DNA from 2 places in the Vibrio sp. E150_018 genome. Region 2 is predicted to be linked to the other one. Evidence: predicted binding sites of a transcription regulator. Region 2 holds the regulator's gene; the other holds the start of a gene.

Region 1 (9,055 bases), on a different contig from region 2:
GATAACGATATTGAAGCTTTTGCTATGCCTCACTCGGATGCTTTAGATTCAGCGAAGGTAAACGATGTTATAAAAACTTTAGATAGTCTTTATTCCCAATAGGTTTGCTGACTAAAGTACTCAATAAAGTAATCAATAAATGCTCGAACTTTTAACGGGGTTAAACGAGAACTTGGATAGACGGCCCAAATACTGGCATTCATATCCAGTGGATAATCTTGTAATATTTCCACCAACTCCCCATTTTCAAGATGCTGATGAACACTCCATAATGAGTTGATCGAAATACCAACACCATGAATAGAGGCATCACGCATCGCATCCCCATTATCCGTTCGAAAACGTCCTGAAGTATGCACATTCACTAGGCCATTTTCAGTTTTGAAAGCCCAGTTATCCATTCCCATTAAGTTGATACAATCATGATCCACCAGCTCTTGTGGCGTATTGGGTTCACCATTCTGTTTTAGATAATCTGGAGAGGCCACCACGATACGACGATCAGGAGCAAGCTTACGAGCAATTAACGTTGAGTCTTTGAGTTCAGCCACGCGGATCGCCACGTCAAATCCACCTTCCACCATATCGATAATCGAATCAGAAAAACGAAAATCGACGGTGATATCAGGGTATTTAGCCATAAACGCGTTTAATCCAGGGATCAAATGCATACGCCCAAATGAGGCTGGTGCAGTCACTCGTAAAGTCCCAGTTGGATTATTATTCCCAGCGCCTACCGCACCTCTGGCAGCTTCAACAGAGGCCAATACTTCCTCCGCATACGGCAAAAAAGCGAGCCCTTCTTCAGTCAACGAAACTTTGCGCGTGGTTCTGTGTACCAATCGAACCCCTAAGCCTTCTTCTAGCTTATTAATATGTGAGCTGGCGACCGCCGGAGATAAGCCTAACTCATGACCTGCCATGCTAATACTCTGGCTTGAGGCTAAACGAACAAGTAATTTTAGGTGTTCTATGTTCATAGTAAATTCAATGCCGTCCATTCAGGGCTAATCATGGTTTTATTCTATCGTAAATGTTGAAACTTGTAGCGTATGGACACTATAAACAAAAACGAACACTACCATCTAAAGTGCTCGTTTTTGTTTTATTTTAAATGGTCAATTAAAACGCTGGCTCAATCGTGCCTTTAAAGGTGGTTTGGATAAAGTCACGAATCGGTTGTGACTGATAAATCTCAACGAACTTTTTATACGTTTCGTTATCTTTATCCGCTTCTCGTGAGGCAATGATCATAACGGCTAATTCCGCATCTTTTGCTTCAAAGTAGATACCTTGTGTTTTTGGATCTAAACCAGCAGACATTACGTAATTCATTGTGATCACAGACGCATCAGCATCGGTTAACGTTCTTGGTAATTGTGCGGCGTCCATTTCGATAAAATCAAACTGCTTTGGGTTCTCAACAATATCAAACACTGTCGCTTTCGAGCCTACGCCCGGTTTTAACGTAATAAGCTTAGCTTCTGCTAGTAACAATAAAGCACGGCCACTATTGGTTGGATCATTTGGAATAGTAATGGTGGCGTTTTGCGGTAAATCAGCCAAATTTTGATACTTATCGGAATACACGCCCATGCGCATCAAAATAGATCGGCCAATAGAAACTAAGTGCGCTTTCTTATTGTTATCATTAAAATTATTCAAAAAAGGTTGGTGCTGATAACTGTTTAAATCAATACTGCCATCGACTAGCGCGGCATCCGGTGTGATGTAATCAGAAAAGGTCACCACCTCCACTTTCAACCCATGTTTAGCCGCTTCCTCTGCAACCGCTTCAACCACTTGAGCGTGAGGCCCAACCGTCGCGCCCACTTTGATGACTTCCGTTTTGTCTTCTTGTCCGCAAGCGGTTAACCCTAATGCCAAAGGAAAAAGTAGTGCAAGCTTGGTAATGCTTTTCTTCATTGTCATAAATATCCCTTTTAAATAAAAATAGCCGTATAGACTTCCATAATGAGATTACCTTAACTGAAGCAGAAAGCATAATGATTTAAGTACGCTAGGTATATTTCACATTCTGCAACGCTCAATCTACCTCCAAAGTTCAATTTATTTTTAAAGTTTAAAATTTTATTATAACCCTAGTAACCAAGAGGATATAGCATGAACAGAAAACCGACACGTACAGAAGCCATGCAAATCATCATTAATGAAGTAAAGGAGACTTTTCCTTTATATGAAGAAGATACCTTTGTTTGCGGTACGGAAGGGAATTGTATTGGCTGCCCTAAAAAGTTAATGGAACTGGTTGATTCAGAACTGTCATATTGGGAAAGTGCCCTAAGGCGTGGTGTCACTCCACAATTTGATGAAATCCGCCGTTTTGGCAAACTATGTAAAAACGTTAAACGCGGTTTAGTGCGTAACAATATTTTATAATCCTCTCCTCCTTCTTTCTGATGCTAGCCAATAGCCTTATATACTTGAATTTTATCTATAGTGTTCTAAGTTTTAGTTAAGAGAAACTTTTGAATTATTATTAAATTTAGTGACTAAATAGCTGATATTGGCTAATTTATTTTAATTATTCACAAAATAAATGTGTAGTGTACTTAACATTTTTCAGCCAAAAACAGTAAAAACCTAAGCAAATTGAATGTTTAAATTTGTTAGATCACTCAACATATTGGAATAAAACCACACCAAAATCGTGACAATGATCACACCAACAAAAAGTCCGCATTCTTCCCATGTGTTTAGTCCAAAATGTTTATGAAAAGATGATTAAGTAAAACCTTAGATATACCCAAATTAATTGGAGTTACAGTGAGGCGACAAGTGAATGAGACCCCATGAGCATAGCTCGTCTTATTCGGTTGGTGCAAATGAGCGCTATCAACAAAGCTGCAGCTCCAAATACGAAGGGTATAAACATCGTTATGAACGACATCACCAAGGAAAGGAGAGCAAATGTTTACTCGAAATAGCTTAAAAAAGCTTGCTACCGTATCTTGCATTACCGCAAGTATTGGATTTTCAAGTTTTGCTAGTGCCGACACATGGCGTTATGCCCATGAAGAATATGAAAATGATGTTCAAGATATTTATGCTCAACAATTCAAAAAGTACATCGAGGATAATTCTGATCACACTCTAAAAGTTTATCGTTTTGGTGAGCTTGGTGAATCGGATGACATTATGGAGCAAACTCAAAGTGGTATTTTGCAGTTTGTTAACCAATCACCTGGCTTCACGGGTTCATTAATTCCAGAGGCGCAAATTTTCTTTATTCCTTATCTAATGCCTACGGATATTCAAGCGGTTATTAAATTCTTTGGTAGCAGTAAAGCCATCAATGAAGACTTCCCTAAACTGTATGCAGAGCAAGGCTTAGAGCTACTAAAAATGTATCCAGAAGGTGAAATGGTTTTAACTACCGATGAACCAATCACTTCTCCTGATGAGCTAAAAGGTAAAAAAATACGTGTCATGACAAACCCTCTATTGTCATCAACTTATGAAGCCTTTGGGGCAACACCGACCCCACTCCCTTGGGGTGAAGTTTACGGCGCACTACAAACGAATATGATTCAAGGCCAAGAAAACCCAATCTTCTGGATTGAATCAGGCGGTTTATATGAAGTGTCACCAAATCTAATTTTCACTCATCACGGCTGGTTTACTACCGCTTCAATGGCGAATAAGAAGTTCTATGATGGCTTATCAGATGAAGATAAAACATTGATCCAAAAAGCTTCAGATTTCGCTTATGACGGAACCATTAAGCACATTACGGGTTTAGCGGAAAAATCACTTAAACAAATCCAGTCTAAGAGCGATAAAGTCACCGTCACTCGTTTGACGGATGAGCAACTTGCTAAATTTAAAGCAAGAGCTCCTCAAGTTGAAGAAACGTTTATTGAAATGACAGGCGAAGGTGGCCAAGCCTTACTTGATCAATTCAAGGCTGATTTAAAAGCTTCACAATAATAATTAGCTTTAACTAAGGTTAATTACAGTAGGACTGAGCACCGAGTCACTTTATCGCATGAGAGTATTCGGTGCTCTTTATTGAAGGAAGCACTATGCCTAATTCAGATAGGTTAGATTACCACTCCGAACTGCCCGGTTTTTTGGGCACCCTCGATAACTTTCTAAGCAAAATAGAAGCGGTGATGCTCGCGACAGGCGTATTGCTCATGGCTTTAAATACTTGCATCAATGTCGCAGCGAGATTTGCCTTTGGTGAAGGCTTGTTCTTTGCTGGAGAAATTAATCGAATATTGATCATTCTTATTACGTTTGCCGGAATCGGCTTTGCTGCTCGTCTTGGGCGTCATATTCGCATGTCAGCGTTTTTCGATATGTTGCCTGATAGTGGCCGAAAATTTTTGATGATCCTCATTTCACTTATCACTGCCGTCATTATGTTCGCCTTAGCTTACTTTGCTTTTCAATACGTGGTAAGCGTTTATGAGCGAGGTCGAATCTTACCGGCACTAGGGTTCGAAATTTGGTGGATTTATATTTGGGTACCAATGGGTTTTGCTATTACCGGTATTCAATACTTACTCACTGTATTTAAAAACCTCACTAGTCAAAAAGTTTACTTATCAAGTGGTGTCGTTGATGGCTACACCGATCATGAACAAGACCTCTAAAGGCACTATTTTATGGCACTGACTTTAATGCTCATCATGTTGGTACTGCTATTAATTGGCTTTCCAATGATGATCCCTCTCACCGCGGCCGCTCTAACGGGCTTTTATATGATGTTTGGTGGAATGAGCCAAATGGATACCTTTATTCAACAAGTACTTGGAGGTATTCGCCCTGCTTCCCTGATCGCGGTTCCTATGTTCATTCTTGCCGCCGATATTATGACACGCGGACAATCAGCACATCGATTAATCAATATGGTGATGACCTTTATTGGCCACATCAAAGGTGGGCTAGCGATTAGTACTGCGGCTTCATGTACTTTATTCGGTGCGGTTTCTGGATCTACCCAAGCAACCGTAGTCGCCGTCGGTTCAGCGTTACGCCCCAAATTACTTAAAGCAGGTTACAGTGATTCTTTTTCATTAGCCCTTATTATTAATGCTAGTGATATCGCATTTTTAATTCCACCAAGTATCGGCATGATTATTTATGGCGTGATCTCGGAGACTTCAATTGCAGAACTATTTATTGCCGGCATTGGCCCTGGCTTAATGATCTTGTTGTTCTTCTCTATTTACAGTTACATCTACGCGACCGTCAAAAAAGTGCCAACCGAAGAAAAAGCAAGTTGGAGCGAGAGAGCAACCGCCTCCAAGCGAGCAATTTGGCCATTAATGTTCCCTGTGATTATCGTCGGTGGTATTTACGGTGGTGTATTTAGCCCAACAGAAGCTGCAGCGGTGTGTGTTCTATATGCCATCATCTTAGAGTTTGTTATTTTCCGCTCGCTTAATACACAAGATATTTATGTGATAGCCAAATCTACCGGGCTAATTACCGCAGTGGTATTTATACTCGTTGGAGTAGGAAATGGCTTCTCATGGATCATTTCTTTTGCTCAAGTACCACAAACCATTTTAGATGCGATTGGCATTGATCAAATGGGGCCACTTGGCGTATTAGCAGCTATTTCAATCGCCTTTTTCGTGGCTTGTATGTTTGTTGACCCTATCGTCGTGATCTTGGTACTAACCCCCATATTTGCGCCCGCGGTTGCGGCAACGGGACTCGATCCGGTTCATGTCGGCATCATCATTACCTTGCAAGTTGCGATTGGTTCTGCGACCCCACCGTTTGGCTGTGACATATTTACCGCGATTGCCATCTTTAAGCGCCCTTATTGGGAAGTAATTCGTGGCACTGGGCCATTTATTTTTATCTTATTATTATCAGCCGCTTTACTCATTTTCTTCCCAAGCATTGCACTCTTTTTAAGAGATATCACCTTTGCAGACTAGTCAATTCGACTGATTTAACATTGAGATACCAAAAACAAAAAGACCTCACGCTATATCAATAACGTGAGGCCTTTGTTTTATTTGAACGCTTTATCTAAACGTGAGCCTAAATGACTTAAGCAACGGATAGTTCAATCGCGATATTACCGCGAGTCGCGTTTGAGTACGGGCAAACTTCATGTGCTTTGTTTACTAGATCTTGAGCGATCGCTTTATCAAGGTCGCCAACATTCACTTCTAATTTCACAGCAATACCAAATCCGCCTTCAATTGGGCCAATTGATACTTCAGAGTTAATGTGCGTGTCTTGTGGTAGTGCTACTTTAGCCTGACCTGCTACCAATTTCAGTGCGCCAATAAAGCATGCTGCGTAACCTGCGGCAAAAAGTTGCTCAGGGTTTGTGCCTTGACCGTCATCACCACCTAAGCCTTTTGGTGTAGAAAGAGCCACATCCAAGCGACCATCATCTGATTTTGCTGAACCTTCACGTCCACCTGTTGCAATCGCTTTAGCGGTGTAGGCAACACTTTGTAGTTCTTTCATGTTTTATTCCTTTTGGGTTGACGAAAATACTTTGCATACAAAATACTAGATCGTAAAAACGTTAATTGCAAATATTTTGTGTGCAAACTAAAATGGCGATAAGCACAAAATGAGAATAGACATGAAACATCCCCAACTCAAACTCGACAACCAAATCTGCCACCGTTTATATATGGCCTCTAATGGACTTACTCGTACCTACCGAGATTCATTAGCCGAGCTCAATTTAACCTACCCTCAATATGTTGTGATGATGGCACTGTGGGAAAAAGATGGCATCAGCATTACCACTTTACTTGAGAAAACCGCAATTGATGGTAGCGCTATGACGCAAATTCTCAAAAAAATGGAAGATAAACAGTTATTGAGCATAGTGAAAGATCAGCACGACAAGCGTAAACGTGTCGTTAAATTGAGTGACTCGGGAGAGAATTTACAATCAAAAGCAGCAAAAATACCTGAACATATTCGATGCCAATTTCCAAGTTTACATGATGGAGAAGCTCAGTTATTAATTCAACTTCTTGATAAAATTATCAAAGATGTAGACTAAAACTTACTCTCTGAAATGATAAGAATTTAACTTTCGCTATCACCGCACAAAATAAAAAATCAATTTAACTAAATTTACACTATTCGCTCTTGATTTCTTACGTTTGCCCTATATAGTAATCGAAATGATAATAGTTATCGATTACGTAAAGGATAAGAAATGAAATGTTTCAATAAATCTAGTTTGATAGCCTCCGCTTTCATCTCAATTGCAACGTTATGCTCAGTTTCAGTGAATGCTAAATCTATCACGGTTGATCATATTATGGGTTCAACCACACTGGAATCATCACCACAGCGTGTGGTGGTCATTGGTACAGGCGTACTTGATGCCGTTGATGCACTTAAAATAAAGCCTGTTGCAGTGTCAAAAGGGACCCCCCTACCTGATTATCTTGATCAATATAACGCTGATAACATCGCTTCTTCTGGCACCATTTTTGAACCTGATTTTGAAACCATTTACACCCAGAAGCCTGATCTTATTATTGTTGGACCACGCAGCTCTAAACATTTCAAAGAATTGTCGAAAATCGCTCCTACTTTTGTCTTTGCGGTGGAAAATGGCTCTGATTACTGGCAGAACACCCAATCTCTCTGGAATGATTTAGGCTTAATTTTTGATAAACAAGAATTGGTTAATCAGAAAATTGATGGTTTAAACCAACGCTTTGCAGCGATTAAATCTTATAACCAAAGCCATGACATAGATGCATTAATGCTGATGAGTTCTGGTGGTAATGTGACATCATTTGGTGAAGGTTCGCGTTTTTCCGTTCTATATAAAGATTTCGGTTTCAAACCAACCATCGCAGTCAAAGATAAAAAATCTGAAAAAACAGGTGGTCATGGTCAATTAGTGTCTTACGAACTGGTTAGTCAAGAAAACCCATCTACATTATTGATTTTAGATCGCGATAAATTAGTCAACAAAGGTAAAAGCACGACTCGCCAAGACTTTGATAATGAGTTAGTTAAGTCAACAAATGCCTATAAAAACAACCGTATGATCTACCTAGATATCCCCGCTTGGTATGTGGCAAGCTCTGGCATTACGGCAACAGAGACTATGGTTACCGATATTGAGTCATTAACCAAATAATAAAAACCTGAGGTTGTTGTGGCTAAATTGCTGTTAATTTTAGTCTGCCTAAGTCTATCTTCATTATTTGTTGGGGTGGGTAACGTTTCGTTAACCCACCTTATTTCAGGTAATGCGAATGCTTGGCAATTATTTCTCACCAGTCGTGTACCACGCTTACTAGCCATTTTATTAGCTGGGAGCGGTTTAAGCATTGCTGGCCTTATTATGCAGCAAATCAGCCAAAACCGATTTGCAGCGCCTTCCACATCCGGCACTATAGAATGTGCCATGCTGGGTTTCGTTTTAAGCTTAGTGATTTTTGGTAATGGCGATCAACTCTGGCTGATTTTTGCCACTTCAATGATTGGCACCCTCTTTTTTGTTCAATTGATTCAACGTATTCAATTTAAAAATGCCGTTTTTGTGCCGCTTATCGGTATCATTTTCGGCAACATTGTTTCTTCAATGGCCACGTTCATTGCCTATAAGTACGATGCACTACAAAACCTATCTGGTTGGGCGGTAGCTAATTTTGCCAACATTTTGGCAGGTAACTTCGAGCTACTCTATATCGCTATTCCAGTCGCTATTTTTAGTTACCTTTACGCAACTCGAATCTCGGCAGTTGGCATGGGTAAAGATTTTGCGATTAACCTAGGATTAAATTATCAGCAAGTAATGACTATTGGTGTCGCTCTGGTTTCGATCATGTCTGCCTCTGTGGTGATGATCGTCGGTCAGCTTCCCTTTCTTGGTTTAATTGTGCCTAACTTAGTGAACCGTTTTTATGGCGATAATCTACGTAAGAACATTCCTCGCACCGCAATATTGGGCGCGATTTTGGTACTGGCTTGTGATGTGGTTGGGCGCATTATTATCTTCCCTTACGAGATCCCAATTTCTATGGTGATTAGTTTATTAGGTGGCAGCGTGTTTATTTTCTTAGTGTTAAAA
Region 2 (9,055 bases):
TGTTTGCCGATCTCATAACGAGGTTGAGCAATAGTGGTGAGCGGCGGATCGCAGTATTGAGAGAATTGGATATCGTCAAAGCCAACAATCGAAAGGTCTTGTGGTACTCGGAAACCTTGTTTTTTCGCTTGTTGAATAGCGCCGATAGCCATGCTGTCATTGTGACAAAAAATTGCAGTCGGTGGCTCAGGTAAAGAAAGTAATTTATTGGCTGCAATGACACCTGATTCTAACGTAAAGTCGCCATTAACTTGGTAGTTAGGGTTCATCTCGATTCCAGCACGACGTAAAGCCTGTTGAAAACCTTGATGGCGGAATTGACAAAGTGAAGCTTCATCAGGGCCAGACATTTCAGCGATTTTTTTATGACCCATTTGGGTTAGATAATTCACTACATCGAACGCGGCCGTTAAGTTGTCGATATGTACGGTTGGTAATTCTAATTCTGGGGCATATTCGCAAGCCATCACTAAAGGAGGGAGATTTTTTTGCTCAGGTTTACTGACATCAAAAGGAACATCCGTGCCGAGCAATAACATGCCATCTGCTTGCTTGGTGAATACTAGATTTACAAAACTGCTTTCACGTTTGAGTTGCTGGCCACTGTCACCGAGTAGGACTAAGTAATTATGCTCTGCTGCGGTATCTTCTATGCCACGAATGATTTCAGTGAAGTAGGGATCACAAATATCCGGCACAATTACAATAATGGTTTTAGATTCATTACGTCGTAGGTTTCGTGCTAAAGAATTTGGCGAATAACCTGATTCTAATACCGCATCTTCGACACGCTTTCGTGTTGCATTGGAGACTTTCTCAGGGTTCATTAGCGCACGGGAGACCGTTGCTGTTGATACTCCGGCTAGTTGGGCAACCTCCTTCATTGTCGCCATAAGTTTTCCTCTCTTTCACTTTTTATACCCAAATGGGTAAGCCAAAAACGCTTATATCAAAAATAATGAGCATATAAGCAAAATGTGAGGAATTATCCTAATTAGGGTTTATTCCTCAACAATAACGACTTCTTAATGTTATTTATACCCAAGTTACTGGATATGAATATTTTATGTTCTAAATTAGTTGGTTAATAGATCGTGTATGAAAAATCTTACATTATGTTGGTGATATGCATCACAGAGAATGGTTTTACTTTTCTGTGTTTGCACGCTTAACTTAAATCTTGTGGCTCAATATCCATATTCCAGCGCACTTTTTTGGCGAGTGGCAATAATTGGATCGCAGGTTTAGATGAACCAATAAGACGTTGCATCTGACTGCGAGTCGTCACCTGTAGCATCAGTTGCCAGCGATACTTACCAGCACGTTTGGCGAGTGGGGCAGGCATTGGGCCTAGTACCATACATTGTTCATCATAAAGCGGGTTGGCTTCAATAGTATGGCGCACTTGACGTAAAAAGGCTTCAACATCATCGTTGTTGTTGCTTTCTGCGCGAAATAGAGTCAAAAAACTATAAGGTGGCAGTTGCGCCATTTTGCGTTCTTCCAGCGCAGTTTGAGCAAAGTGTTGGTAGTCTTTATGTAGCAGTGATTGCAATAAAGCGTGTTCAGGGTGGTGAGTTTGTAATAAGACTTCACCGGGTTTACTGGCACGACCTGAGCGTCCTGCAACTTGAATAAATAACTGAGCAAGGCGCTCTGATGCTCGGAAATCACTACTATAAAGCGAACCATCGACATCCAACAACCCTACTAGGGTCACATCGGGGAAATGATGACCTTTAGCTAGCATTTGCGTGCCAATGAGGATTTGATATTCCCCCTTACGAATGGATTCTAACGCATGTTCTAGACTACCTTTACGGCGAGTACTATCACGGTCAATTCGGATGGTTTTAAATTCAGGGAACAATAATTCCAATTGCTTTTCGAGTTGCTCAGTCCCTACGCCAACCGAAACCAGTTGAGTGGAGCCACAACCTTGGCATTGATGAATCACTGGGCGTTGTGATCCACAATGATGACAGCGAATTTCTTGGCTACCTTGATGGAAGGTATAGTAAGCATCGCAACGTTTACATTCGGCTAGCCAACCACATTCATGGCACATTAATGCTGGGGAAAAACCGCGGCGGTTTAAAAACAACATCACCTGATTGCCAGCATTAAGATGGCGTCGCATTTGAGCGATTAATGGTGCCGATAGGCCGCCTTCTAAATACAAACCTTTAATATCTAACACATGATGTTTGGCTGGTTGTGCATTACCGGCGCGCTTGCTTAACGACAAGTAATGATATTTACCCGTTTTGGCATTATGTAAGGTTTCTAATGCTGGTGTGGCTGAGCCGAGCACGACTGGGAAGTTTTCTTTGTGGCCTCGCATGACTGCTACATCACGAGCGTGGTAGCGTAGGGTATCTTGTTGCTTATAAGAGGCATCATGCTCTTCATCGACAATAATAATCCCTAGATTGGCAAATGGGGTAAATAATGCCGAGCGTGTGCCGATAATAATGCCCGCTTGTTTGTCGCGCGCTGAAAGCCATGCATTTAAGCGTTCAGTATCATTTAAGCCCGAGTGCATCACTTCAACCGGCACATTAAAGCGGCGTTTGAAACGGTTAATGGTTTGTGGCGTTAAGCCTATCTCCGGCACTAACACTAAAGCTTGTTTTCCTTGTTCAAGCACAGGTTTGATAATGCTTAAATAGACTTCGGTTTTGCCTGAGCCGGTTACCCCATCAATCAAAAAACAGCCAAATCCCGGATGATTATTAATACTGGCAACCGCAATGGCTTGTTCTTCATTTAAGTGCGGTTTGTGTTGCTCGTTTTCTAATTGTGTCGGCCATTTTGGTTGAGCAGGCTGAGTATGTTTTGCTTCAATCCAGCCTTTATCTTGCAGCGTTTTTAGCGTGGTGCTGCTAATCTCCTCATCGATCATTGCTTGATGGGGCAGTGGCCCGTGATCTAGCAGGCGCACGACTTTGGCTTGTAGGTGCGCGCGACCAAACCCAGTGGCTAATTGGTTTTTGCCTGCTTCGGTAATATGCCACTCTTTGAGGCTAGTAAAATCCGCTGGCTTACCTTTTTTAAGTAATGACGGCAAAGCCATCGCTAGGGTGTCGCCAAGTGGATATTGATAAAACTGACTACACCAATGCAGTAATTGATAGAGTGATTTCGGCCAGACAGGTTTGGCATCTAGGCAAGCTTTAATCGGTTTTAATTGCTCAACCGGAAAATCAGAATGATCAACAATCCCCACTACAATACCAATTAAGGTTTGGCGGCCGAAAGGCACAGAAACGCGGCCACCAATCACGGGAAATAAATAATTAGGAATAAGGTAGTCAAAGCACTTATCTAAAGGAACAGGTAGGGCAACTTGAGCAATATTTGGCTGCATAAGTAAGAAAATTGTCCTTGAGACAGTAGGGGGAAGACAAACGAAAGACTATGATAAAACAGTCGTTATCGATATAAAACTGAAATATTGTAGAAAAAGGGAGCAAATGTGTTGATCGATGGGGCTGGATTCACTATTATACTGCGCCTCTAACGATGTATATTTTTACATCATTTTTTAGTAACAACGTATGGTGTCTGACTGCTTCGATACTCGCAAGAGAAATTTGAAGTAAGAATCGGATAGCGATACGGACCAATAAAAGGTTTGTCCTATGAAAACTGGTATCCACCCAGAATACAAAGCTGTAAACGCAACTTGTTCTTGCGGTAACTCTTTTGAGTTCAACTCTACGCTAGCAAAAGAATCTATCCACCTAGACGTATGTGACAAATGTCACCCGTTCTACACTGGTAAGCAACGTATCGTTGATACAGGCGGCCGTGTTGATCGCTTCAACAAGCGTTTTGGTGCACTTAGCAGCAAAAAATAATCTACCACTAAACTATTTTAGTGAAAGACAGAATTTTAAAGGGATGCTTCGGCGTCCCTTTTTTGTTACCTGAAAAACGTTATTACTTGAAATTAACGATATTGACTACCAAGTTAACTTTTGATCCTTTAAAATTACCTTCCCCCCTACTAAATCTAATAATTAGGAAACATTCGCTATGTCTGATGATCAGCAACAAAATGATTTTCGTCAAAAAGCACTGGATTACCACGCTAAACCTACCGCTGGTAAAATTGCTATTGCTTTAACTAAACCTGCCGATACGGCGGAAGATCTAGCTTTGGCTTATAGCCCTGGTGTTGCTGAACCGGTACGTGAAATCGCCTTAAATCCTGATAATGCTTATAAATATACTGCCAAAGGTAATACGGTTGCGGTTATTTCAAATGGTACGGCTATTCTAGGTTTAGGTAATTTAGGCCCATTGGCATCAAAACCTGTGATGGAAGGTAAAGCGCTTTTATTTAAGCGTTTTGCTGACTTAGACTCGATTGATATTCAAGTGAAACACCGCACTATCGATGAGTTTGTCGATACCGTTGCAAACATCGCGGATACTTTTGGTGGCATTAACTTAGAGGATATTAAAGCCCCAGACTGTTTTGAGATTGAGCGTCAGTTAATTGAGCGCTGTGATGTGCCGGTTTTCCACGATGACCAACACGGTACAGCCATTGTTACGGCTGCTGGTATGCTGAATGCCATTGAGCTACAAGGAAAAAAATTATCTGAGTGTAAAATTGTTTGTTTAGGCGCAGGGGCAGCAGCGGTTGCCTGTATGGAACTATTGATCAAATGTGGCGCATTACGTGAAAAAATCTACATGCTAGATCGTAAAGGCGTGATTCATACTCGTCGTGATGATTTGAATGAATATAAGCAATTGTTTGCCAACAATACAGACATGCGTACTTTGGAAGATGTGATTGCAGGGGCGGATTTATTCTTAGGCGTTTCTGGTCCAAACCTTCTACCACCTGAAGCTCTAGCATTAATGGCTGATAAACCTGTGGTATTTGCTTGCTCAAACCCAGATCCAGAAATCAAACCTGAACTGGCAGAAAAAGTGCGTAATGATTTAATTATGGGTACTGGTCGTAGTGACTATCCGAATCAAGTAAACAACGTTATTTGTTTCCCATTCATTTTCCGCGGTGCATTAGATGTGCGTGCTAGTGAAATTAATACCGAAATGAAATTAGCAGCAGTGGAAGCGATTCGTCAATTAGCAAAACAAGAAGTGCCAGTAGAAGTCCTGAAAGCTGCTGGTGTTGATTCACTATCATTTGGCCCAGACTACATCATTCCAAAACCAATGGACCCGCGTTTGCTTTCTAAAGTTGCGGGTGCAGTCGCTCGCGCAGCAGTGGAGTCGGGCGTTGCTCGTATTGAGTTGCCAGAGCAGTATAAGTAAAAAGATAAACTCGAATGCTAGGGCGCTTCGCTTCTCGTAGCTCGAATACAACAAAGCCCGCTCAAATCATTTGAGCGGGCTTTGTTTTTCTTTTTCGATAAACGAGTTACGACAATCCGAGTAACGTATTAATCATCAAACGCTTCGAATTCAATGCCCATTTCGGTCATTAAACGTTTTACTTCTGTTGGGATGTCATCTGGGCGATCTTTACGTAAATCTTCATCAGTTGGTAAAGGTTGCCCTGTATAAGCATGCAAGAATGCCTCACACAATAGTTCACTGTTGGTCGCATGGCGCAAGTTGTTGACTTGGCGGCGAGTGCGTTCATCGGTTAATACTTTAAGAACTTTTAATGGGATAGAAACCGTGATCTTTTTAACTTGTTCGCTTTTCTTTCCATGCTCTGCATATGGGCTAATGTACTCACCGTTCCAATCTGCCATCACGCACCTTCGTTGTTTAATATCTGTAATTTTAGTGGCTAAGTGCTAATTTTAGGGGCATTTACCGCCGAAAGTAAAGACATTTAGATGGCTAGAGGTCTTGACGTCCTAATTACCTAGGGATAAAGTACTAGTATACCTAAGTGACTTGGGTATATATCTTATTTTTAGCCATGCCATTGTAGGTGGATTTTTATACTTGGGTATATGATCCTTATTACTTCAAAGCAGTACATAGTTTTAATTTTTTAATTGCGTTTGTGCAAATAGCGCTTTGGAAAGATTTTAGTATAGTGGTTTATATTGATTGCGATTGCAAAAGGAAAGGAATACGCCAATGAGTTCAAGAAAGCCAGCAACTGTCGCCGTTCGTACCGGTATTGAATCGGATAGCCAATATCATGCGGTGGTTCCACCGATTTATCTATCGACCAACTATGGCTTTCCAGCTTTTGGTGAAGTGCCTAAGTATGACTACACTCGCTCTGGTAACCCTAACCGTGGTTTGCTTGAACAAACATTATCTGAACTTGAAGAAGGTGCTGGTGCAGTCATCACTAACTGTGGTACGTCTGCACTAAATTTATGGGTTTCAGCCTTTATTGGCCCTGATGATCTGATTATTGCACCACATGACTGCTACGGCGGCACCTACCGCTTATTTAATACTCGAGCACAAAAAGGCGATTTTAAAGTTCAGTTTGTTGACCAATCAAATCAGACAGAATTTGATGCCGCTATCGAGAAAAAGCCAAAACTCATTTTATTAGAAACACCATCAAACCCATTAGTGCGTGTGGTCGATATTGCTAAAGCCTGTGCAAAAGCTAAGCAAGTAGGTGCGTTAGTGGCGGTTGATAACACCTTTCTGACACCGGTATATCAAAAACCATTAACCTTGGGCGCAGATTTTGTTATTCACTCTACGACGAAGTACATCAATGGACATTCTGATGTCATTGGTGGCGTGATTATTTCGAAAGCCCCTGAGCATGTAGAAACGCTTTCATGGTGGGGTAACTGCATTGGTGCAACTGGCACACCGTTTGATAGTTACATGACATTACGCGGCTTAAGAACATTGGCAGCACGTATGCGAGTACATGAAGAAAGCGCGCAAGACTTATTGGCGTACTTACAAGAACAGCCATTAGTTGGCACTATTTATCATCCGAGCCTACCAGAGCATCCGGGGCATGATATTGCCAAAGCACAACAGAGTGGTTTTGGCTCTATGCTGAGTTTTGAAATCAATGGCAGCATGGAACAATTAAAGACCTTTGTCGGTCAATTAGAGCTATTCTCTCTGGCGGAATCGTTAGGCGGAGTAGAGAGCTTGATGTGTCACCCATCATCGATGACTCATCGAGCGATGTCAGATGAAGCACAAGCAGAAGCGGGGATCTCACCGTTGTTGTTGCGTGTTTCTGTTGGATTAGAAGATAGTCAGGATTTAATCGCTGATTTAGAGCAAGCTTTTAAAAAAGCACAAGAGGTAGCGTAAATGACATCTGCTCGTCAGTTACACAAATTTGGTGGTAGTAGTCTGGCCAACCCAGAGTGCTACAAACGAGTCGCCAACATCTTACAAGAATATTCATCTCCAGCCGATTTAGTTGTGGTGTCGGCTGCTGGGAGTACTACCAATCGATTAATTGAGTGGATTACTGCGTTAGAAAAAGATGGTCGAATCGCCCATGAAGTGCTGCAGGAATTACGACAATTTCAACTCGGTTTAATCGAAGAATTATTACCAGAAGAAAAAGCAAAACCGCTACTTGACTTAGTTAATCAAGAGTTTATGACGTTGGGTGAGATTAATGGCCCAGTGACGGAAGTGATGCGAGCTAGCATTCTAGGCCATGGTGAAGTCTGGTCATCTCGCTTATTAGCCGCGTTGTTGTCTTATCTTGATATGGAAGCGGTGCAGCTTGATTCGCGTGATTTTTTACGAGCTGAGCGTGGCGCACAACCCGAAGTGGATCGTGGCCGCTCGTTACCTCTTCTAAAAGAAAAATTAGCTCAACACGGAAAATTACGTGTAGTGATCACAGGTTTCATGGCGCGTAATGATGCAGGTGAAACCGTACTGCTTGGCCGTAATGGTTCCGACTACTCTGCTACCGTGATTGGCGCATTAGCTGAAGCATCTCGAGTCACCATTTGGAGTGATGTGGCGGGTGTATATAGCGCCGATCCTCGTAAGGTCACGGATGCTTGTTTGCTACCTTTACTGCGTTTAGATGAAGCCAGCGAGTTAGCCCGTTTAGCCGCGCCAGTATTACACAGTCGTACCTTGCAGCCAGTTGCTCAAAGCGCCATGGATTTAAGCCTACGTTGCAGCTACCAGCCAGAATCAGGTTCTACCCGTATTGAGCGAGTATTGGCATCAGGTCGTGGGGCGAAAATCATTACTTCGCTTGATGAAGTGCTACTGATTCAAATTCACTTTGGTGCAGGACATGACTTTACTCGTTTAGAATCAGACTTAATACGTTCGTTAACACGATCACAATTGCAGCCATTAGCGATGCAATCTCAACCGGATCAAGGCTTAGTGTCTTTAGCGTATACTGCTGAAATTGCTGCTGGTGCGATGACGTATTTGCAAGACACCGCAATCGGTGCAGAAATTAAATTGCTCGAAGGTTATTCGATGGTCGCAGCCGTTGGCGCTGGGGTAACGATCAACCCAAATCATTGTTATGGTTTTTACCAACAACTAAAAAATGCGCCAGTAGAATTTATTTCAGAAGCCGATTCTGGTTTAAGCCTAGTAGCTATTTTACGTAAAACCAATGTTGCTGAATTGGTCGTTGCGGTTCACTCTCAACTATTCCAAGCACAGAAACGAGTTGCAATTGCTTTATGTGGTAAAGGTAATATTGGCTCAAGTTGGTTGGAATTATTTGCTGAGCAAAAAGCCGATCTCGAAAAGCGTCGCGGCATGAGTTTTGATTTAGTTGCGGTAGTTGATAGTCAAACCTATTGGCTCGATTTAAATGGTATCGACCCTGCTCAAGCATTAACTCGCTTTGAGGATGAGTCGGTGGCTAATGACGGTCAAGCTTGGTTACATACTTTAGCGCATCAAACCGATTACCACGAAGTTGTAGTGATGGATGTGACTGCTAGTGCTGAACTAGCAAGTCAATACGAAGCCATTGCCGAACATGGTATGCATCTGATTTGTGCTAATAAAGTCGCTGGTTCGGCTTCAACGCAAGACTACCAGCGTGTAGTTAATGCCTTTGATAAAACTGGTCGCCATTGGTTGTATAACGCGACGGTAGGTGCAGGGTTGCCAGTTA

What was found. Region 2 encodes MetJ, which represses methionine synthesis genes. Its sites were predicted from a motif close to TTAGACNTNTANANGTCTAA; they were not measured.
Region 1: a site for MetJ is predicted at 1,954-1,973, ahead of ACE3G9_RS00175 (MetQ/NlpA family ABC transporter substrate-binding protein). Genes of this name have one in related genera too.

The regions. Positions count from the first base shown of each region.
Region 1 covers NZ_JBHGNY010000001.1:28,928-37,982, reverse strand. The annotation lists gene ACE3G9_RS00185 (SDR family NAD(P)-dependent oxidoreductase) at 1-102, shown strand, start outside; gene ACE3G9_RS00180 (LysR family transcriptional regulator) at 90-980, opposite strand; gene ACE3G9_RS00175 (MetQ/NlpA family ABC transporter substrate-binding protein) at 1,123-1,932, opposite strand; gene ACE3G9_RS00170 (hypothetical protein) at 2,125-2,400, shown strand; gene ACE3G9_RS00165 (TRAP transporter substrate-binding protein) at 2,932-3,951, shown strand; gene ACE3G9_RS00160 (TRAP transporter small permease) at 4,047-4,622, shown strand; gene ACE3G9_RS00155 (TRAP transporter large permease) at 4,635-5,921, shown strand; gene ACE3G9_RS00150 (organic hydroperoxide resistance protein) at 6,037-6,465, opposite strand; gene ACE3G9_RS00145 (MarR family winged helix-turn-helix transcriptional regulator) at 6,587-7,018, shown strand; gene ACE3G9_RS00140 (siderophore ABC transporter substrate-binding protein) at 7,178-8,119, shown strand; gene vctD (iron chelate uptake ABC transporter permease subunit VctD) at 8,138-9,055, shown strand, end outside.
Region 2 covers NZ_JBHGNY010000006.1:83,602-92,656, forward strand. The annotation lists gene cytR (DNA-binding transcriptional regulator CytR) at 1-893, opposite strand, end outside; gene priA (primosomal protein N') at 1,169-3,370, opposite strand; gene rpmE (50S ribosomal protein L31) at 3,645-3,863, shown strand; gene ACE3G9_RS08305 (malic enzyme-like NAD(P)-binding protein) at 4,042-5,298, shown strand; gene metJ (met regulon transcriptional regulator MetJ) at 5,427-5,744, opposite strand; gene ACE3G9_RS08315 (O-succinylhomoserine (thiol)-lyase) at 6,082-7,248, shown strand; gene ACE3G9_RS08320 (bifunctional aspartate kinase/homoserine dehydrogenase II) at 7,249-9,055, shown strand, end outside.